One region of the Effusibacillus lacus genome, then DNA from elsewhere that is predicted to be linked to it. Evidence: riboswitches for the same ligand, from Rfam matches in the RefSeq annotation. Region 1 holds a riboswitch; the other holds the start of a gene.
What was found. A riboswitch is a leader RNA that binds a small molecule or an ion and turns the genes downstream of it on or off. The one in region 1 is predicted to bind cyclic di-AMP.

Region 1 (18,312 bases):
GAATGGCCAAGATCCATACAATCAGCGTTCGTTTGAACATGCTGGCAAAACTGCGGTAGTGCTGCAATTTGTAAAGTCCCAGGACCAGTCCCACAATCAGCCAGGCAATGACGAATGGAGCCGCTGTCTCCAAAGTGCCTTGAAACGTCGTATACGTCTTATGTTCCGATTGACCCATTAAAGCAAACAAAATCAGCATCAGAATGTCCCCAGCAAGCAGCAGCCACACCATGTAAAAATCCCCCATTCCCTGGTTGGAATAATTTTAAATCCGCAAACCATTGTACCATAAAAAAACATCCACCCGGCAATTGGGTGGAAATTTTAAATTTCTTGCCTTCTTCGTTTTGCAATCGCTTTTAGCAAAAGGATTGCCACAGCGTAAGTGGCAGTGGCCAGCAGTGTTGTGACAAACCAGGCATCGGTGCCCAGTGCCAGATACAGGAGCATGTGAAACAAGAAAATCAGAACCAGCCATACGCCCAACTTGATTGTGTCAATAAAGTTCCAGAACGTATTCATCTTAACCTCCGAACTGTAGACCTGTACGACTTTCCCAGTTTTCCCATGTTCGGAGCACCCCATGCAAAAAACGGCATGCCCTTTGAGCATGCCGTTTCTTTAAAACTGTTTACCAGGTTCTTACACCCGGTGCGCCAGGTGGCGGATTCTGAATCATATCGGCAATCGGATATCCGTATGCCACCAGGATCAAGATAACTGCAACCGAGATCCAAACCGGCCAACGCTCGAGGATACGCGGAGTTTCGGCTGCATCTTCTGCAACGTCGCCCATCGGATATTCCTGTTCACCTTTCGGAGCTTTGAATGCAAGATAGAGCACAAGACCTACCTGCAGCATGGCTGCAAAGAACAGGAACGCACCGCCAAGAGCCGCGAGTTTATGAAAAGGAATCCAACTGAGAGCTGTCGGATCATTCATGTAAGTGGTACCGGCAGTACGGCGCGGTCCGCCCAACAAACCAAGGGTATGCATTGAACCGGACATGAAGATCATACCGATCGACCAGAGAACCGCTTGCAGTCTGCCCAGCTCGTTGGTTGTCCGGGTCATCTTCCGGCCAGTCAGGTGCGGAATCAACCAATAGCTTACACAGAAGAAAGTCAATGCAACCGCAGTACCTATGGTGAGATGGAAGTGACCGGTTACCCAGATGGTATTGTGAACCACTTGGTTTAACTGGTTACTTGCGTTAATGATACCGCCCGCACCGGCAGGAATAAACCAAAGCATAGCCAGGAACAGGGAGAAGAAACGGGCGTCCTTCCAAGGCAGCTTGCGGAACCAGCCGAACAGCCCGGTGGCACCTTTCGCACGTCCTGCCAGCTCAAAAGTGGCAAACATTGTGAATGCAGTAATCAGCGAAGGAATCGCAATGGACAATGTCAACGCAACATGCAGGAACTTCCATTTCGGATCAATACCCGGTTCCATCAATTGATGGTGGAACCCGATCGGAGTGGACAAAAGAACAAAGATGACGAACACCAGACGGGTAATGGAATCACTGAATACTTTCCCGCCGATAATTTTTGGCATGATCAGATACCAGGTCATGTAAGCCGGCATCAACCAGAAGTACACCAACGGATGTCCGAAGAACCACAACAGCGTGCGACTGAGAAGGACATTCACGGTGTCTACCATACCCAAGGACCAGGGAATCAACTGGAACAACACTTCAGCCGCAACCCCAAGGGTACAAATTTGCCACAATGTCATGGTTGCCACTGCGGTAAAGAGGAAAAGGGGTGAAAACTTGCCAGGGTTATTCCGTTTCCAGTTGCGATATTCGGCAAACATGCCCCAGCCGCCGATCCAGCTTCCCACAACTATCAGTGCGGCTCCAATATAGAAGAAGGGCGACGCTTTCATCGGTGCATAGAACGTAAACAGAACGGAAGCATCATTCATAAGAACGGTAATGACTCCCATTACGGTGCCAATCAACATCACCCAGAAACCAACCCAGCCAAGCTTTAATCCAAGCGGAGTCAGTTTGCCGTTTTGAACCCTTGCAATACCAGAGAACAGAAAACCTTCGATAAAGAATGTGGTGAACACCAGACCCATCAATACACCATGGGCGGTCAAGATCTGATAATAGTTAAGCCAGGTGGGCAGTGTAATCAATTGAGCTCGATCCAAGCCCTGAAGCAATCCCGCAATCGCTGCAATACCGAATCCGATAAATGCAACCAAGATATAGGAAAGGCTCAGCTTCGCCGCTTTTTGGTCCACTCTTACTTCTTGTGTCATTTGTGGTGTCACTCCTTTCCCCTTACTTTACGATAACTTTTGCCATCATCATGTGGTGAGCCGCACCGCAGTACTCGTTACACAGGATCAAGTACTCGCCCGGCTTGTCAAACGTATGGGTAACTTTGTTGACATGACCCGGTACAACCATCATGTTGACGTTTGTTCCAGGAATTTGAAAACCATGCACTACGTCTTTACTGGTGCTGATAAAAGTTACTTTCGATCCAACCGGAACTTCGATTTGATTGGGGTTATACCCGAAAGCAAACGAAACCATCACAGCTTCATATTCATTGGGTCCAACCTGTTTGAGACCTGGTTTGTCGAAGGGAGCGGTTTGTTCCACCTTTTTAGGATCTACCCTTTGAAGATCACTTGGTGGAGTCATTCCCATTGCAAACGCGTTAACAAAAAGAGCAACAATAAATGCAATAATTATTCCGCCGCCAAACATCAACCAATACTTTTCATAGCGATGAATGTGCATGCCGGAACCTCCTTTCCACTCCTTGGGCTGTTTTTAATTCCGACTCAGAAAAAGAAAGAACACACCAAGCCAACTCAGTGCGATAAAAGTGCCCAACAGCATCACCGAAGCAAAAGTGCCTTTCAGCGAAGGTTCTTTTTCCTCCGTGCCGGACTGTGGTGAAGTCGGGTTCGTGATGCGCGGTGTGGTTTCGCTCATGTCTTTTCCTCCCCTCTTATCCGTTCAAATATTTGTCAAACAAATTTATATAACTTTAATTCGAGTATAGGTTTAGAATTATTATTGCGGTATAGGGGAGTTCCCTGAAAAAACCATAGGGGAATTCCCTGATACGAAAAAAAACCTGTAAAATCAAGATTTCAAAGCAATTATGGAAATTTGTTGAATAATTAGAGGCAGACACAAAACGTTAAAAAAGCTTCTCTCGAAGCATATTCAGGAAGTTAGGGCGCAAAAAAACCGCCTGATTCGGTCAGGCGGTTTGAAGATGAATGAAGTTTGCTGTTTCAATATGTCGGATATGCGGTTAGAGACGTTTAGCTCCTATATATCGTGGGCCCCAATATGGATTATTCAACGGTACAATTTTGACTCCGGAAGAGCTTGTTGCCGAGATAAACTGGTTATCTCCTACGTAAATGCCCACATGGGAAGCGCCAGGAGCATAGGTGGTATGAAACACCAGATCCCCAGGTTGGAGCTCTGTGACAGGAGTGCCCAGCTTATAGATCTCAGCAGCTGTTCGAGGCAATTGAACACCGTTTTGGGCAAACACATAGTTTACGAATCCCGAACAATCGAACCCCTTGGGGCTTGTCCCGCCCCAAGCATAAGGAACCCCTACATATTTCTTTGCAATGTCCACGACACTGGAGACAGCGGCGGTTTGCTTTGTCTGAAAGCCGGAACGGGAGGCAAGTACGGGCGCAATCGGGGTATTTCCCTGTTTGCCCGTAATAATCAGGGCAGTCGCCGTATTCGAGTCCCAGTTGACTTTCATGCCAGCAGTCTCTGAGACAAAGCGAAGCGGCACATAGGTTCTGTTCTGCAGCAATACCGCATCTGTATCGAGCCGCACTGTTTTTCCGTTGACCTTCGCACGGTCATCTCCCGTCCGCAAGACAACCTCCATGTCGTTGTTCTTCAGGGTCACTTTAATTTCTTCGCCTTCCTCAACCCAATCAACCTTGTATCCCAACTTTTCCGATATGAAACGAACCGGAACCTGGGTTCGTTGGTGTTCGTCAATAAACGGCTGCGCGTCGGGAAATTGGACAAGCTGGTCATCCACTTGGATGTGAACGTTGTAGTCCGGTTGAGAGGAAGTCGAACCGGCCGCTTCCGCCGATGAAGACAGGAAAGTCAAAGCGGATACGGTCCCTGCAATCGTGAGGATTTTCAAAGATGCATTCACAAGCTGTTCCTCCTTTAGCCTCCGAGGTTAGTTGACGGGTTCGGGTAGAGGTACCCTATGCCAGCTAAGCAATTCACCCCATAAAAATGATCCCCCGTACCGACTGGGTCGGATTCGGCCTTATTTGTCGCTTTACAGATATTCGAGAACAACCCCTTCTTTCCTACCGTTGACGACAATCCAATTTATGGTAACGGCCGCTCCCTCCACTCATTCCCTGCCTTCAGTTAGATGCCACCTGCAAAAGGTAAGCAAAAATAGCACTGTATTCCAGGCTTATTTTTGAGGATTCAAAGGTACTCCCAGAAATAGGACTGTTTTTCAGCCCTATATGCTACTTCTGGTTTACTCACCTTGAGAATCCCCTGAATAAGACTGAAAATCAGCTCTATTTCTGAAGCGACAAACAAAAAATAAAAAATAAGGCTGACACTCAGCCTTATTTCCACAATAGATGCATTATGTAAACTTTTATTGCATTAAATACCCCAAAGCGGTTTCCGCCGTGTCTTTCCCCTGTTGAATGCAATCGGGCACACCGAGTCCCTTGTAGGCAGCGCCTGTGAAAAAAAGGCCAGGGTATTCTTTGGCAACTTCCTTCTCGAAAGCGGCCAACCGTTCAAGATGACCCACCGTATACTGCGGCATTGCCTTTCGCCAGCGGGTAATCCTCACAAAAATCGGTTCCGCTTCAATGCCCATCGAATCTTTCAGATCCCGCTTCACCTTCTCCAGAATCGATTCATCCGGTTCGTCGACGATATCTTCGTCTCCCGCACGGCCTACATAACAACGCATCAGAACTTTGTCCGGCGGGGCGGTATGCATCCACTTGGAAGAAATCCAGGTACAGGCCGTTATGTTCCGGCCTTCTTTCTTGGGAACCACAAACCCGGTACCATCAAGCGGATACGGAACGTCGGCGGCATGAAACGCCAACAGGACGTTGCCGACGGAAACATAAGGGATCTTCTCCAACAGTACCAAAGACGGAAACGACTGGGGCAAAACCCTGGCAGCATCGTAAGCCGGAGTGGTCACAATCACCGCATCCGCCTGAAACGTTTCCCCGTTCTCCGTCACGACTCGATACAATGCAGTACCGCCAGCAGCCTCATCCGTTTCTTTTTTAATCTCGCGAACCGCGGTCGAAGTATGGATCAATCCACGGCCAATCTCATCCGCCAGTTTGTTGACCATTTGCACCAGGCCGCCGCGCAGCCCGAAAAACATCGTAGTAACCAGCGGCTTTCGATCGGGAGAACCGGTTCCGGAGGAAGAGGGTGCTATGCCTTCTTCCGATTTCGGTTGCGGAACGGATTTCGCCGGGGCACTGCCCGCTTTCGCCTGCTTTGCCTGGGCCAGCATGCCGAGAATCAAACTGCCGTATTTTTTCTCCATCTGTTCAAACTGCGGATAGGTGGCACGCAAGCTCAGATTCCGGGTACTGCCTGCATAGATGCCGGCCAGCAGCGGTTCCGCCATCTGGTCCACCACTTCATCCCCCAGCCTGCGGGCCAGAAAACCTCCCAGCGATTGATCGCCGGAAGGTTTGCTGCGGGGGATCAGCAGATCCATGGCTGCACGGATTTTGCCTGATATCGTAAGCAGCCCGGTTGTGGCAAACGGAACGAACTGGGTAGGGATTCCAACGTTGAGCCCCGCCGGTATCCGATGCAGTTTTCCCTCATGCAGAATGTATGTCTTTTTGTTGTTTGGATTCGTCCCCACAATATCACCGGTCAGTCCCAGGTCACGGCACAGGTTCAATGCCGCCACCTTGCGGGCCAACAGAGCATCCGGCCCCTTCTCCATCACAAAACCTTCATGGATCTCTGTCGAGATTTTGCCCCCGAGCCGGTTGTCCCTCTCAAACAGAAGAACCCGCAAAGGGATCCCCTTTTCACGGGCTTGCTTTTGCAAATAATAAGCGGTGGTCAGACCGGTGATCCCGCCGCCGATCACGATGACCGTTTTGTCAGTCATGTCGATCATTCCTTTGCTGCATGTTGTCGCACCACAGTTGCCAGTGCCCGCAGGAAGTCCTCGTCTGCATTGAGCATGGCGGTCCGCACGAGTTTGATTCCCACCTCTTTCGCTAAGGCCTGGGCTTCGATGTCAATGTCGTACAGAACCTCTAAATGATCTGCTACAAATCCAAATGGACATATCACCACATTGTCTGTTCCCTGTTCTGCCAGTTCCCGTAAGACATCCAGGATATCGGGACCCAACCAGGGTTCCGGGGTCCGTCCTGCGCTCTGCCATGCAGTTCCCCAGTTGGAATGTCCGGCCCGCTGCGCGATGGCTGCTGCCGATTCCCTGATCTGATCCGGGTATGGGTCATTCATCTTGAGGATTCGTTCCGGCAAGCTGTGGGCTGTGAAAAGCACTTTGACCCCGGGTCTTTCCGCTTCTGAAAAATGGGACAGTGCATCCCGCAAACGCCTTTCCATGGCATCGAGATACAGTGGCTGCAGATGCCATTGACGTACATAGTGAATCCGGGGTCCGCCGTACTGCTCAACCCCTTTTTCCGCCGCTTCGATATATTTGGCAATGCTCATCGTGGAATAGTGCGGGGCAAACACAAAGCCGACCGCTTCCCGGATACCGTCTTCCACCATTTGCCTGACTGCGTCCTCCACAAACGGCGCGATGTGCTTTTTCCCGCTATACATACGATAGGTAACGCCGTCTCCATTGCCGTTCAGAATCCGGCCCAGGCCTTCAATCTGGTCATCCGTAATCTTGTTCAGCGGGGATACGCCACCGATGGCCTGATAGCGGTCAATCAAATCCTGCAGCAGTTCCGGCTCCGGCTTGCGTCCGCGACGGATGTGTGTGTAATACTCTTCCACCTGGTCCAGGTTGCGGGGAGTACCGTAATCCATTGCCAGAACTCCAACAATGCGGTTGCTCATATCCTCACCTGCACCTCTATTTCAACTTGGAAACGCTGTATTGATGAACGAATTCCGTCAGCTTCCGCAGGGTTTCCCCTTGCACTTCCGGGAAGATGCCGTGTCCAAGGTTAAAGATATATCCCGGATGGGCCATTCCCATATCCAGTATTTCCTTTGCTTTCTGTTCGATGACAGGCCAGGGGGCCAACAGCAGCGCCGGATCCAGATTGCCCTGCAGCGCAAACCCGGTTCCCACACGTTCCCGTGCCGAATCAAGCGGCACTCTCCAATCGACCCCAATTACGCTGACCGGAAGCTCCTTCCAAACGGTAAGCAGTTCCCCGGTGTTGATGCCGAAGTAGATGGTCGGGGCATCGATTTCCTTGAGCGCTTCAAAGATTCTCTTCATGGTTGGAAATACATACTGCCGGTAGTCACTTGGCGAGAGGCTGCCGATCCAGCTGTCAAAGATCTGGACCGCCTGGGCTCCTGCCGCCACTTGCCCCTTCATATATGTAATGATCATGTCTCCAAGCTTGTCCATCAGTGCGTTCCATACTTCAGGCGCTGAGTACATCATTTGCTTGGTCTTGTAATAGTTCTTGGATGGACCGCCTTCGATCATATAGCTGGCAAGGGTAAACGGCGCTCCTGCAAAGCCGATCAGCGGGACTTCCAGTTCCCGTTTGAGAATGCGGATCGTCTCCATGGTCTTCGGCAGGTCGCCTTCCGGATCCAGTTCCCTGAGACGGGTAACGTCTGCCATTTCTTTGATCGGATTCGCGATGACAGGACCGTACCCGCCCTTAATATCCACATCAACCCCCATGGCTTTGACAGGGATCATGATATCGGAAAACAAGATGGCAGCATCTGTGTTCAACTGTTTGACCGGCAAAATCGTCACTTCGGCACATACGTCCGGAATCTCGCAGATTTCCATCAGACTGTACTTCTCTCGGACTTTACGGTACTCGGGTTGATAGCGTCCCGCCTGCCGCATGTACCAGACAGGGATGTGTTCCACCGGCTGTTTCCTGCATGCTCGCAAAAAAGTATCATTAAATGCCATAGTTTCACCACTTTACCACTTGTTAGAATCACTTCAGTTATACCGCAAATCACCTTTCGGAGGCAAATGAACTTCTTGTGAAGACACCTTTCTCCCAAATCATTGGATGCGTCTTCACAGTATGGTATACTAATTCCCGAATGACATAGAAGGAGTGAAAGCCGACATGGGTGAATTCTTACATACACTGGACGGATGGTATGTCCTCCACGATTATAGAACTGTTGACTGGGCAAGCTGGAAAGCCCTCCCACGGGAAGAGCGGCAGGCTGCAGTCGATGAATTGCTTACCCTGATGCGCGGATGGCAATCGATTGAGGAGAAGAAAGAAGGAAGTACTGCTGCGTTCACCATCGTCGGGCAAAAGGCGGATCTGCTGTTCATGAACCTCCGCCCCACTTTGGAAGAACTGGGCGAACTGGAGACAGCCCTGAACAAAACCCGGTTTGCCGAGTTCCTGATTCCGGTCTACTCTTATGTATCCGTTGTGGAACTGGGCAACTACCTTCCGAAAGAAGGGGTCGATCCTTATGCGGACCCGGTCATTCAAAACCGCCTCTACCCCATTTTGCCCAAGATGAAAAATGTTTGTTTCTACCCGATGAACAAAAAGCGGGAAGGCAATGACAACTGGTACATGCTGTCTCTCGAACAACGCCGCGATCTGATGCGGGCCCACGGTCTGACCGGACGCAAATATGCGGGCAAAATTGTCCAGATCATCTCCGGTTCCACCGGCCTCGATGACTGGGAATGGGGCGTCACGCTCTTCTCCGACGACCCGCTCGAATTCAAAAAGATTGTAACGGAGATGCGCTTCGACGAAGTCAGCGCCCGCTTCGGCGAATTCGGCGAATTCCTGGTTGGAACGCGGATTGACGGGGAACAGCTGGCAAAATATCTGGAAGTGTGAGGGGACAAACTGTTTTTGTTACGGAGTGATTCTTTATGAAGAAAATCGAGGCTATCATCCGTCCGGAGAAACTGCAGGATGTGATATCGGAACTGCGTGAAGTGGGTATCACCGGTTTTACCGTGATTCAGGCACAAGGACGGGGCCAACAAAAGAATTCTACCGGGGTGTACCGTGGCCACACCTACTCCATAAACCTTCATCCAAAACTCAAAATGGAGATTGTCGTCTCTGATTCCTTCGTGAAACCGGCCATTGACGCCATAATCAAAGCTGCCCAAACGGGTGAAATGGGAGACGGAAAAATTTTTGTCTACCCTGTACAGGAAGCCTACAACATTCGTACCGGAAAAATTGATGAAACCATCGACGAATTAAAGTAACGATTTCCCTCTGGCAGCAGAGGGATATTTTTTTTATAATTTATGTCATATAATATAACATATAATGTTGACAAACATAACACTAATTGTATACTAGAACTAATTGATCACTAAAAAGGGGGTTGTTCCAATGGATGTAACAACCGGTTTAAATACCATATGGGTGATACTTGCCGCTGCCATGATCATATTCATGGAGGGGGGGTTCAGTTTGCTGGAAGCGGGTTTGGTCCGAACCAAAAACGCTGTCAATGTCACAATGAAAATCTTTGTCGACCTGACATTCGGCGCCTTGGCATTCTATGCGATAGGTTACGCCCTCATGTTTGGAGCGGATTGGCTGGGGCTGATCGGCCTTCAGTTCAACGCAACCAGCGAAGGAACAACCCCTAACGGTTTGCCATTGTCAGCGGTTGTCCTGTTTCAGATCGCCTTTGCCATGGCTGTAGCCTCCATCATCTCGGGGGCCGTAGCGGAACGGATGAAATTCCCGGCTTATATTGTCATTGTGATACTGGTTTGTGGGCTGCTGTACCCAATTTCCGGCCATTGGGTATGGGGCGGCGGATGGCTCCAGCAGTTGGGCATGAAGGATTTCGCCGGGTCAGCGGCCATACATGCAATGGGTGGTTTCGCCGCACTGGCCCTGGCCATGATTCTCGGTCCAAGAAAGAATCGCTTCAACAAAGACGGCAGCGCGAATGTCTTCGCGCCGAGCAATATTCCCTTGGCTTCCGCCGGCGGCTTTATCCTTTGGTTCGGCTGGTTTGGATTTAATGCGGGAAGTACTTTAAATGCACTGGACGCCAACTTGTCCAGCATTGCTCTTAATACGTTCCTGGCTGCAGCAGCAGGCGGAGCTTCCGCCATTCTCTTCAGTATGGCTCGCTTTAAAGCGGCGGACCCAAGTATGGCGATCAACGGCTCCCTGGCGGGGTTGGTGGCCATTACCGCCGGATGTGCGTTTGTGGGACCCAAATCAGCCATTCTGATTGGTCTGATTGGCGGGGTTCTCGTAATTCTGGCAACTGGTTGGATTGACAAGTTGAAAGTGGACGACCCCGTAGGGGCTGTTGCGGTACATGGATTCAACGGGGTTTTTGGCACTTTGGCGGTGGGTCTGTTTGACCTGAGTGAGGGTCTGTTGACAACCGGCAATACGGATCTGCTTCTGATTCAGTTGTTAGGTGTTGGGGTCGTTTCCGTGTGGGGATTCGGTTCCGCATATCTGGTGGGGCAACTGATCAAGAGGACCATCGGAATCCGGGTGACGGCTGCCGAAGAGGAACAAGGCCTTGATATCGTGGCACATGGCATTCCCGCATACAACGAACTGGAGAGATTCAGCGATGCGAATCCGGTTCCCGGCTTCCATGTCCCGGTTCCCGAACCGAGTCCCAAACCGGTCTTGCAGGAGTAGTGATACGCCCCAGCCTTAGGTAACTTATCTTAGGCTGGGGCGTGTGTTGTCTGTATGAGATTGTGTCGGCACTTCCTTGCCATGACTCGAAGCACCTTCCGCAAGGAAGGGCGGGCTACAGTTTCTCGATTACCTTGTCGATCAATCCATACTCCAAAGCTTCCTGCGCCGACATGAAGTTGTCACGGTCCCTAAACATAACACGTTCAACCTAAGAGTCCTTCAATCAGCACGACCCGCGCAGGTGCCGCTTCCGTCTTGAGCAATTTGATGGGAGCCCCCACCAGAAAGTAGCCCCCTTCAGGCACTTCTCCCAAGCGCAACCCCTCAATCACCACAATGTCAGCTGCAAACAATGTCTTGTGGGTTGGATGGCCCGGTTGGCTGCGTTCAACTCCCAAAGCGTCAATGCCAACACCCCTGACCCTGCAATCACTAAGAAAACGGGCACCGTCCTCCGCCAGGTAGACAAACTCCGGGTCAAATTCGTCCTTCAGAGAATTGCGGGTCTTGAGCAAGATGAATTCGCCTTCCCGAATGTCGAAGGGTTTCAAATCGCCGCGTCCGATTCCCCCCTCAGTCCTGGTAAGATCTAATACGCGGCAAGGACCGACAAACCGCTCCACGGGGAATACCCGCATGGAATCCCCGTTCGGCATCATATGGAGAGGCGCATCCGCATGTGTCCCCGTGTGGACATCCATGTCAATCCTCGATTCCCTGGCGGTCGCTGTGTCGAAATCCTGCACCACCCGGATCTTCGGCTGTTTCTCCGGCTTATTTTTGTATACGGGCATGCCTTCAAAGATCGGCATGGATACATCGTACACTTTGTACACAAATCTACCCCCTCGTCAGTACGGGAAACTGCTCAACCGGATGGACCAGGTGCGGGGCTTGCTCAACCGCCTGAACCAAGGGCTGGGCTTGCGGGTCATAGACCGGAAGCCATTTGGCGCCGTTCTGGGCCAATAATCGATCCGCCTCGTCCGGCCCCCATGAACCGGCTGCATAGAAAGACAAGGGCAGATCGAACCGCTCCCAGGCCTTTCTGATGGGATCGACGAACTTCCAGGCCAGCGATACCTCATCCCACCGTGTGAAGAAAGTGGAATCCCCTTGAATCGCATCCAGCAGCAGCCGTTCATAGGCTTCCGGCGATTCCTGGCCACAGTTGTTGCAAAACTCCATGGCAATTGGGATCACGTCCCGGTCTGTCCCCTGCTTTTTTGCGTTCAGAAGCATATAGATGCCTTCCTCCGGGTTGATCCGGATAATGAGCAGGTTGGGGCCGAGATCCCCTTTTTTATTGAAATAGATATTGGGCATGTCTTTGAACCGGATCACTATTTCTGTCACCTTTTTCGGCATTCGTTTTCCAGTCCGTATGTAAAATGGGACACCTGCCCAACGGAAGTTGTCTACATACAATTGCGCCGCCACATAGGTCTCCGTAAGAGACTCGGAATTCACATTCGGTTCCTGGCGATACCCCGGAACCGGTTTGCCATTCACAGTTCCCTCTCTATATTGCCCCCGCACCACATAGTGACGGACCTCCTCTTCCGTATAGCGGCGAAGGGAGCGCAGCACCTTCACTTTTTCGTCGCGGATCGCTTCCGTATTCAGACGGCTGGGCGGCTCCATGGCAGTCATCATGACCATTTGCAGCATGTGGTTTTGCACCATGTCGCGAAGAGCTCCCGCCTGCTCGTAGTAGGATGCGCGGTCTTCCACCCCCACCGTTTCACTGGCTGTAATCTGAATGTTGTCAATGTGACGATTGTTCCAAAGCGGTTCAAACAGGGAGTTGGCAAACCGGATGACCTCAATGTTCTGAATCATTTCCTTGCCCAAATAATGATCGATCCGGAAGATTTCCTCCTCCTCAAAGGACTGCCGGATTTGCTCATTGAGCGCCTTGGCGGAGGGATAATCGTGGCCAAAAGGCTTCTCGATGATCAGCCGTTTCCCCACTTGGGCGCTGGCCACCCCTGAGGATTTGAGGTGGTTGGTAACCGGCCCGAACAAATCGGGAGCAATCGCAAGATAAAACAAGCGGTTCCCGGCACGTCCAAGCTCCTGTTCCTTCTTCCCGACTACGGACAGCAGTTCCTTGTACGCCTCCGCATTCTTTACATCCAGTGATACATACTCAAACCGCCCGATAAAACTCATCCACTCCCGCTCTTCCACAGAAATCCGGGAATGGGTCCGAACCGCATCATGGACCATCTGGTGAAAATCAGATTGTCCGATCGGTGAGCGACCCACTCCAACCACAGCAAAATGGTGCTGCAACAAGTTGGTACGATAAAGTCCATATAGGGCCGGAAACAGTTTGCGTTTCGCCAGGTCTCCCGTTGCCCCGAAAATCACCAGCACAAAGGGAAGTGAATTGTCTGAATGTGTAGGCACTTGCCAGCAACTCCCGTCTGCAGATTCCAAATTTGACTGTTTGTAGTCTGTCCTTTTGCCGCAGATTAAATAAATCGACACCAAATGTACGGAATGAAACCGCACTCTTGGGAAAAACTAGGAATGGCGAAACAGGAACAAGGAACCAACTTGCGGGAGGAATCGGAAATGGAGTATACCTGCTATTATTGCGAGCACAAGACCGACAAGGTGCATCACGTAACCTTGTACGAAAAGGATCGGGAACACGATGAACTTCTGTGCCCGGAATGTTATTCCGAGTGGCTGGCGTCGTTGAAGGGTTAGAAGAAACCCCAGACCGTTTCATTACGGCCTGGGGAAATCCAAGGGTCAGACAGCATTTTGTTATCGAATCTCTTTTTCAATGAACAACTGAATCCGTTCCCGAATCGCATCCCGCACTTCGCGGAACTTCTGCCGAACCTCTTCTTCCGTTCCCGTGGCTTTTGCCGGGTCTTCAACCCCCCAATGCATCCGCTTGACATGCGGGGGAGTTACGGGGCATTTGTCATTGGCATCCCCGCAAAGGGTGATCACATAATCCGCTTTATTGAGAATTTCAGGATCAATCAGATCGGATGTCTGGCTTGAGATGTCGATGCCTGCCTCCTTCATAATCTCCACAGCTCGTGGATTGAGACCATGGGTCTCAATGCCGGCACTGTAGACTTCCACTCTGTCACCCCCGAAATGCTTGCCCCACCCTTCCGCCATCTGGCTGCGGCAAGAGTTTCCCGTGCACAGAAAATAAACGATCTTTTTCCTGTCCGCCATGGTCGTCACCCTTTCATCCGCTTTAGTTCCGGAGTTTTAAAGAATTTCTTTTGAAACCAGAGCGCCACATTGACCAGAGCGATCATCACCGGCACCTCCACCAACGGCCCGATTACGGCGGCAAACGCTGCCCCGGAGTGAATCCCGAACACCCCGACCGCTACGGCAATCGCCAGTTCAAAATTATTGCTGGCAGCCGTGAAAGAAAGGGTTGTGGTCACCGGGTAATCGGCACCGGCTTTTTTCCCCATGTAGAAAGAAATCAGGAACATCAGTATAAAGTAAATGAGAAGCGGGATTGCAATCCGCACCACATCCAGCGGCAACTGAACAATGACCTCTCCTTTGAGCGAGAACATGACGATGATCGTGAACAGCAGTGAAATCAAAGTGAGGGGGCTGATCCTGGGGATAAACACCGTTTCATACCAGGAACGCCCTTTCAGCTTCACGAGGGAGTAACGGGTAATCATTCCGGCCAAAAAAGGGATCCCCAAATAGACGAACACACTCTTTGCCACTTCTCCGATTGTGATGTTGACGATCATCCCCTGCAGCCCGAACAGGCCCGGCAGGACGGTCACAAAGAGGTAGGCGTAGAACGAGTAGAAAAACACCTGAAACAGGGAATTGAAAGCCACCAATCCGGCGGCATATTCGGTATCGCCTTTGGAAAGATCATTCCACACAATGACCATGGCAATGCAGCGGGCCAGGCCAATCATGATCAGTCCCGCCATGTATTCGGGATACCCGTTCAGGAACACGATGGCCAGGACAAACATCAGGATGGGACCGATCACCCAGTTTTGCAAAAGAGACAGCCCCAATACCCTGCCGTCTTTAAACACCCGGCCCAATTCTTCATACCGGACTTTGGCAAGTGGAGGGTACATCATCAAGATCAGGCCGATGGCAATCGGAATGGAAGTGGTGCCCGCCTGAAACTGATTCAGGTACGTCACAAACCCTGGAAACAAATACCCTGCACCTATTCCAGCCACCATCGCGGCAAAGATCCAAAGGGTCAAGTACCGATCAAGGAAAGACAATCTCTTATTCACAAGCAACCAACATCCCCTTCTCTTCCAGTTTCTTAAGCTCTTCCGACATATCCGGCAAACGGTCCAACAGGGTTCCGAGGTCCTGAATCTTATCACGATTGAGGGAATAGAACACCCATTGTCCCCTTCTTGTTTCTTTGACCAGACCCACTGATTTTAACCGGCTCATGTGTTTGGACACAGCCGGTTGAGAGATGTTGAAAATCGGGACCAGTTCACATACGCAGCAATCCCGCACTCTCAGCAGGGACACGATTTTCAGCCGGGTCGGATCACCGAGGGCCTTGAACAACTCGGCCATCTTGTCGAATTCCATTCGGAATCACCTTCTTTCCATGAACTCAAAATAACATAACCATATGGTTATATCAATATGATTTTTGAGAACTTTTCCGTTAAATATAAAAACCCTGCGAGGTTCCGCAGGGAGAGGAATTAAGTCTTGTACGTGGTTTATCGGTCAGTCCGAACCGTCGTCAAGTTCTTTTCAACGATTTCCACTCTTATGGAACGGCCGGTTAGATCCACATCGGGTGGAGCAATCAGGCGCAGATGAACTGTTGCGCTCTCTTTCGGTCTGATCCGGGTGATGGTTTCATTGTGCAAATCAACAAAATACTTGTAAGTGAAAGGATCCATATCCTCATCCGCCGGATTTTTCGGAAAAAACACCATGGCCATCACATCGGCAAGCTGCAAGTCCGCAGAGTGCTTGTTCGTTACTTTGACTTCGATATCGAAATATTGCTTCCGTTCCCCTTTCACATTGACGGATTGAATTTTCCAGGAGACGGCAGGCCGCTTCCAGGTCAGAGCCGGCAAACCGGGAAAATCGGACTGGGCGTTGTGACGGTAAACAAACGTCAGATGCGGAGGCCGGTCAATCAACCCGTTTGCTGAAGGGACAGGGGTCGGACGAAATTCCCATTTGACAGTCTTTCCGGGTTCCACAGGCTGATTGGGTCCGTCAACAAAATAATACCAAGTGTCAGAACCTCTGGATTCGCCGGTTTGGGAGGGAAAGAACAGGACTCCCTGAACCTGGTTATTGGTTAAGGGGAAAGCACCCATATTTCTTATGGTTGCATATACGGTCCGGCCGTCCGATTGGATTTTCTCCACTTCCACAGAGGCAACCCGCCAGGCAATGATTGGCTGTGCATCCCGTTTTTCGGCTACTTTCGCCGATTTTTGATTTTCCGTCATGTTGTTTATCACAGAATCGGATTTCCCTCCGATAAGCGGAGTCAGCAGAAAGACAATCATTGCCGCGGTGGAAACCAGAAACGTTCCGCCCCCCGCCAGGATTCGAAATTGCCTGTTCCGCTTCTGTCGTTTTGCTTTGTTCAGGATTTTGTCATGCAGCTCTTTGGAAAAAGGCATGGCGGGGCCGCTTTGCAGTGCGTCCCGCAGTTTATCCTCAAACGGGTCCATTGTCATCGTTCACCTTCCTGCCAATTTGTGTCTCCAGCTTTTCCCTCGCGCGCTTCAATCTTGTTCTCGCCGTTTCTTCCTTTATCCCGAGTATTTCGGAGATTTCAGAGATCGGGAATCCTTCGCGATAGTACAAAACCACAACCTCTCTGTACTTGACGGGCAATTGGAAGACGGCATCCCAAATCAATTTTTTGAAGATGGAATCCATCACCTGTTCCTCAGCAGATGCGGATGCCTGCGAATGCAGGGACAACGGGTCCGCACTGGGAAGCAATTTGCGGAACAGAGCGGATCGCAAATGATCTTTGGCGCAATTGATCGTGATCCGATAAATCCAGGTTTTCAGAGAACTTTGATACTGAAACCGGTCAAGGTGGGCAAATGCTTTCAGAAATGCGTCCTGAGCAATATCCTCCGCCTGCATCCGGTCTTTGACGTAAGAATAGGCCAGATTGATTACATCCTGGCCGTACTCCGACATTAACTCCTCCAATTGAGCGTAACGATCCTCCCATACGGAGTGATAATACTGTTTGTGTCCGAGGATTTGTTCATTCATTTCCGTTTTCCCGTCTCCCGATTTTTTGGGCCTCATGTTTGATCCTGCCTATTTGACGAAATTATTGTCTGAAATGGTTCATAAAATTACAGTCGACAAAAAGTAGGAATACCACAAAGTTGTGGCAAACACGTCAACCAGCACAAAATAGGAAAACTCCATCAGCGGATGTCTGTCCTCCAGTCTCTTTCTCCACAGGCGGGTCGACAGGTAACTGATAAGGAAGATCATGCCTGTCAATATATACGGAGAATACCATTGGGTCATGTAAGCGGGCATCAGTTTCACCGCATGCGGTTTATAAAAGTCCCCGATAAAGAGGATCTTCATGATAAGATACAGGCCCGTTGCGATCCAGAAATGAACCCGCGCCTTCGCCATAAAATGGTGTTCCCTGAAAAACAGTACCGCTAACAGATAGGCATAGGACAGCGGGAACCACTTAAAGGTAATCAGCACCGCCACAAGCGATATCCCGATTAGCAGCGGCAACGCCTTAAGCGACCAGATGTAATCCTCCTTGCTCAGCACGTTCATACGTTCCCGGTAATTGGGACTGTCCGTTGTGTAAAACACATCGTAGGAACGTCCGTTAAGTGAAAGCCATAGAACCTGTGTATGACCAAGGTCGTTTTTGGCATACACCGGTTCCATTGGGATGCCCCGCATACCGGACACAAGCGCTTGGGAAACCGGGGTCCCATTTTCGAAGGTGATCAGATAAGGTTCCAGATGATCGAACCGGTCCTTCACAAAGGATGATACAAGTGCGAGTTGCAATCGATCGGACTGTTGCGGGAATACATAGGCCCCGTATACATCGGTGGTAGTTTTGCCGTCAGCCAGACTGACCGACACTTTCCCTTCGGAAACGGGAGAAAAAGTGTGCAACGGTATGGAGACGTAAGTAAGCGTCACCTTGGATGTTTTGGTTGATTCAATGGCATAGAAAAGATAGAAAGAAGTAGAGTCCAGTCCTGCATCGAAATCATGGAATTTGGAGTAATCGGAAAGCCGCACCGTTTTGGCCTTCAGTATCCGTTCCATTTTCCCGCTTGCCGGGTCCGCTTGCGCATACCAAATTTCATAACTGTCACTTCCTTTTGCCCAAACGCCAATGGACAGTTTGCCCTGCCTGTCGGGAATCGCTTTAAGATTGG
Region 2 (4,415 bases), on a different contig from region 1:
CGCAAGTGGCCGCTTCATCCATATAATGGGTGCTGACCAGCACGGTAATCCCCTGTCGCGCCATCCCATGGATGATATCCCAGAAGACACGGCGGGAAACGGGGTCCACGCCCGCAGTCGGTTCATCAAGGATGAGCAGCTCCGGTTTGTGCAGCAGGGCACAGCAGAGTGCCAAACGCTGCTTCCAGCCGCCAGACAGCGTACCGGACAGTTGTTTCTCCCGACCCGCCAGATCTGCCAGCTCGATTAACTCTTGGATGCGGACGGCTGCTTCTTTCGGTGAGAGCCCATAGATCCCCGCGTAAAAATCAAGGTTTTCCTTCACCGTAAGATCTTCGTACAAGCTGAACTTCTGCGACATATACCCGATTCGCTGTTTGATGGATTCGGAGTCTTTGACAATGTCAAAGCCCAGAACCTGCCCGCTTCCCGATGTGGGTGTCATCAATCCGCAGAGCATCCGGATGGTGGTCGATTTGCCCGAGCCGTTCGGCCCTAAGAACCCATAGATGCTCCCTTTCGGAATGGAGATGGTCACATTGTCGACAGCACGCCGATTCCCGAAGTCTTTCGTCAATCCCTCGCAGCTGATCGCATATTCCATGCCGGGTTACCTCCCATCGGCAGAGGACACGCGGATATCAGCCGGCATTCCGGGCTTTAGTTCCCCCATTCCTTCACTTAACCGGACGGTCACCGCAAACACCATTTTCGTCCGTTCCTTGGTGGTTTGCACATTCTTTGGGGTAAACTCCGCTTTCTCACTGATTCGCACGATCTTCCCGGCAAAGGATTTGTCCGGATAGGCATCCACCTGCACGGTCACTTCCTTGCCCACCTGAACCAGATTCAGGTCAGCCTCCGGAACGTACATCGTGACCTCAAGATTGGTGGGGTCCAACACGGTAAACAGCAGAGTGCCCGGCTTCACCATTTCCCCCAATTCCACATGCCTGCGCAGGATGATCCCTTTGATGGGGGAGCGAACGTCCGATTTTTCCAGTTGTTCTTTGACTTGTTCGAGCCTTGCCTGCGCCTGGTCTTTCTGGGCCAACAGATTCCGGATCGTGTATGCGGTTGAGCCCTCTTCCAGGAGGGACAATTGCGCTCTTGCCGACTTTTGCTGAGCGGACGCTGCCTGCACCTGCGCCTGCGCCGCCGCCACCTCGCCGTTGACCGCATCAATCTGCGCCAGGCCTGCCTGGTATTGGGCTTCCAACTGATTCACACGGGTCTTTGCCTGATTCAGCAGTTCTTTCTGGGTATCCCACTCTCTTTCCGATATGGCCTTGGCGGCATATAACGTCTCCGCGTTCTTGAACTGCTTCTCCTGATAGGCCAATGTTTCCCGGGCCCCGTCCAATTGGCTCTTGAGCTGCGCAACTTGTGCCTGCATCTGCTGCAAAGTGGCACTGGCCTGTTTCATTCGGGCTTTGGACTGGCTTGCCAGTGCGTCAAACTGGTTGATGGAAGCCACCGCCTGCTGAATCTGCTGGTTGCGGGTCCCCGCCTGGGCTTCTTCAAGTCTTGCCAGGGCAGCGTCCCGGGCCGCTTCCGCTTCTTTCACCTGCCAGTTTAAGATCTTGTCGTCAACTTTCGCGAGGATGGTATCGGTGGTAATCGCATCTCCCTCTTCCTTGTCCAGAGCCACGATCGTTCCGGACACCTGGGCCACCACCGGAATTTCCCTGCCTTCAATCGTTCCCGCAAAAGTCTGCTCCTCCGAACAGCCTGTCGTGACTAACAGCAAGAACACTGCCGTGGCTTTCATGATTTTGGTTCTCATCCAGACATCCTCCTCTCGCACAAAAGTGAGTAATCACTCACTTTGCAATTTTAACCTACTCTTGTTTGAGTCTCCCGTCAAGGGGGAGTTTCTGAAATATTTTAAACGGAACTTCCTTTTTTGCGTGAGCTTTCATTTTCAAGTTAAGGAATAATCAAAACAGGCTTGTATCCGTTTTCATCGTGTTTTTTGGCAATTGCAATTTATCGGATCTGGAATTATGTTCAGGGAAGATTTTCATATCGTATTACGCTGAGTCGAAAGAGCGGGGGAACCACATTTTTTGGGGTGAATCGCAGAAACTGCGTAGGGCAACTCCACTGCCCGAATCCGTCAGCTAACCCCGTAAGCGTAGCTGGAGAGGAGGAATCAACTTGAGTTTGTCATGCCTATGACTACAAGGGAAATACTACCTTTGTGGTTTTTTTTGTTCCTTGTTTTCCAAATAAACGAAATCCGAAGGAAGGTCAGTACCCATTATGACAATTGATCAGATTAAACGCTTACTAATCGGCTCGCCATTACGTACCCGGCAATTGACCCATGAAAAATTGCCCAAATGGAAAGCGTTGGCTATCTTCTCTTCAGACGCTCTTTCATCGGTGGCCTACGCTACGGAAGAGATTTTACTCGTGCTGTCCATCATCGGGATCAGTGCTTATGTTTATTCCATCCCAATTGCGATCAGCATTTTGGTATTGTTGCTTGTCGTTACCCTTTCATACCGTCAAATCGTTCATACCTTCCCCTCAGGCGGGGGAGCGTATGTCGTTGCCAGGGAGCACTTGAATATACCTTCAAGTCTAATGGCTGGTGCGGCATTGATGATCGACTATGTTTTGACAGTTGCCGTCAGCATTAGTTCCGGTGTAGCAGCGCTGATATCCGCCTTTCCCGTGTTGATTCCATGGAAAGTGGAGCTTGCTGTTTTTCTGGTGCTCACCCTTATGCTCTTGAACTTGCGGGGAATCCGTGAATCGGCCACAGTATTCGCTTACCCCACCTACCTCTTTATTTTTTCGATCTTGGTTATGATCGGTGTAGGAGGGACCCAAATCTGGAAAGAGGGCTGGCATGGTTATGAAGTCCAGGCTGCAAACCAGATCGGCGACATAGTTACATGGACAGGCGCTTTATTGTTGCTCCGCGCGTTTTCTTCAGGATGTTCCGCTTTGACAGGAGTTGAAGCGATCAGCAACGGTGTCCCGTCTTTTCGTTCTCCGGCTCCTCGCAATGCGGCCATCACCATGATGTGGATGTCTCTTTTGCTTGGGGCGATGTTTTTTGGAATTACGCTGCTGGCATATGCTTTCGGTATAGCCCCAAAAGAACATGAGACCGTTGTATCCCAAATTGCGGAGCACGTATTTGGACGGGGGCCACTTTATTACCTCATTCAAGTGGCGACAATGCTCATTCTGTTTTTGGCCGCCAATACCAGTTTTACCGGATTTCCACAGTTAACTTCCATCATTGCCCAAGACCGATTCCTTCCTCGTAATTTGGCCATGCGAGGCGATCGTCTTGTGTTTTCAAACGGGATCGTATTGTTAAGTGTGCTGTCCATTCTGCTTATTATAAGTTTTAATGGCGACACGCACGGCTTGATTCCTTTATATGCGGTAGGTGTCTTCCTGTCCTTTACCATTGCTCAATGGGGATTGGTAAAAAGATTCCTGAACGAGAAAAGCAAGAGACTATTCCGTATTGCGGTGACCGGGCTCGGAACAGTAATTACCGGACTGGTTACGCTGATCACGCTTGTTTCCAAATTTAGCGAAGGGGCGTGGATGGTCGCGTTTGCCATACCCTTGTTGGTTTGGATGTTTTATCTGATCCGAAACCATTATGACGAAATTGGCAAGGAATTACGCGTAGATCTGCACTCGCTTCCGAAGAAAGTCAAGACGAAAGTGATTATCCCGATCTCCGGAATCAGTAAAGTGGTAGCTCAATCGATTGCGTATGCAAAAGGCATTTCGGATGATGTTGTGGTCGTAACAGTCGATTTTGACGACGAACATGCAGCACAAATGCGGGAAAAGTGGGAGAAATGGAACCCGAACGTCCCATTAATTATTTTGCGTTCCCCTTACCGGACCTTGATTTCGCCGCTTTTAAAGTACATTGATACTCTTGAAAAAGAAAAAGAAGAGGATGAGTTTATTACGGTACTTGTCCCACAATTCATCGTCAAGAAATGGTGGCATGCATTATTGCACAACCAAACGGCATTGTTACTCAAAGCCGTACTGATTTATCGAAAAGATGTGGTTGTATCAACCATACCGTTTCACTTGCACCACTAATTTCCCATAAATCATTGAAAACAGGTCACTACAGGAGCCGAGGTCCATCAAGTGACCTGTTTTCGTGCATGGCCAGTTGCCCAATTACTACACCGGATAAACCGGATGTTTTCGTTCGGAGAACACCAGATACTTGGAAGAATACGCCTCAAACCGTTTGATCAGCTCATCCCGCAGGGAATTGGCCGGGATGATTCCGTCCACCACCAGTTCCGATGCCAGCCGGTAGATATCAATGTCCTGCCGGTATTCTTCCCGTTTCTCTTCGATAAAGGCGGCCCGCTCCGACTCGGGCAGTTCGGCGATTTTGTTGGCATACA

Region 2: another riboswitch for cyclic di-AMP. It lies ahead of EFBL_RS08905 (APC family permease); the one in region 1 lies ahead of EFBL_RS00625 (C40 family peptidase).

Annotation. Positions count from the first base shown of each region.
Region 1 is NZ_BDUF01000003.1:85,290-103,601, forward strand. Features, by position in the region: gene EFBL_RS00600 (DUF3054 domain-containing protein) at 1-232, opposite strand, end outside; gene EFBL_RS00605 (hypothetical protein) at 325-522, opposite strand; gene EFBL_RS00610 (b(o/a)3-type cytochrome-c oxidase subunit 1) at 632-2,281, opposite strand; gene EFBL_RS00615 (cytochrome c oxidase subunit II) at 2,304-2,771, opposite strand; gene EFBL_RS00620 (cytochrome c oxidase subunit 2A) at 2,805-2,969, opposite strand; gene EFBL_RS00625 (C40 family peptidase) at 3,298-4,185, opposite strand; cyclic di-AMP (ydaO/yuaA leader) riboswitch at 4,187-4,315, opposite strand; gene hemG (protoporphyrinogen oxidase) at 4,657-6,171, opposite strand; gene hemH (ferrochelatase) at 6,177-7,109, opposite strand; gene hemE (uroporphyrinogen decarboxylase) at 7,126-8,163, opposite strand; gene hemQ (hydrogen peroxide-dependent heme synthase) at 8,330-9,076, shown strand; gene EFBL_RS00650 (P-II family nitrogen regulator) at 9,112-9,459, shown strand; gene EFBL_RS00655 (ammonium transporter) at 9,590-10,879, shown strand; gene EFBL_RS21765 (ATP-dependent Clp protease proteolytic subunit) at 10,995-11,078, opposite strand; gene EFBL_RS00665 (cyclase family protein) at 11,086-11,694, opposite strand; gene zwf (glucose-6-phosphate dehydrogenase) at 11,723-13,297, opposite strand; gene EFBL_RS00675 (hypothetical protein) at 13,421-13,603, shown strand; gene arsC (arsenate reductase (thioredoxin)) at 13,664-14,092, opposite strand; gene arsB (ACR3 family arsenite efflux transporter) at 14,098-15,156, opposite strand; gene EFBL_RS00690 (ArsR/SmtB family transcription factor) at 15,149-15,472, opposite strand; gene EFBL_RS00695 (hypothetical protein) at 15,610-16,596, opposite strand; gene EFBL_RS00700 (sigma-70 family RNA polymerase sigma factor) at 16,577-17,188, opposite strand; gene EFBL_RS00705 (hypothetical protein) at 17,231-18,312, opposite strand, start outside.
Region 2 is NZ_BDUF01000046.1:43,050-47,464, reverse strand. Features, by position in the region: gene EFBL_RS08915 (ABC transporter ATP-binding protein) at 1-604, opposite strand, end outside; gene EFBL_RS08910 (HlyD family secretion protein) at 611-1,786, opposite strand; cyclic di-AMP (ydaO/yuaA leader) riboswitch at 2,027-2,154, shown strand; gene EFBL_RS08905 (APC family permease) at 2,272-4,095, shown strand; partial or broken gene EFBL_RS21170 (carboxyl transferase domain-containing protein) at 4,183-4,415, opposite strand, start outside.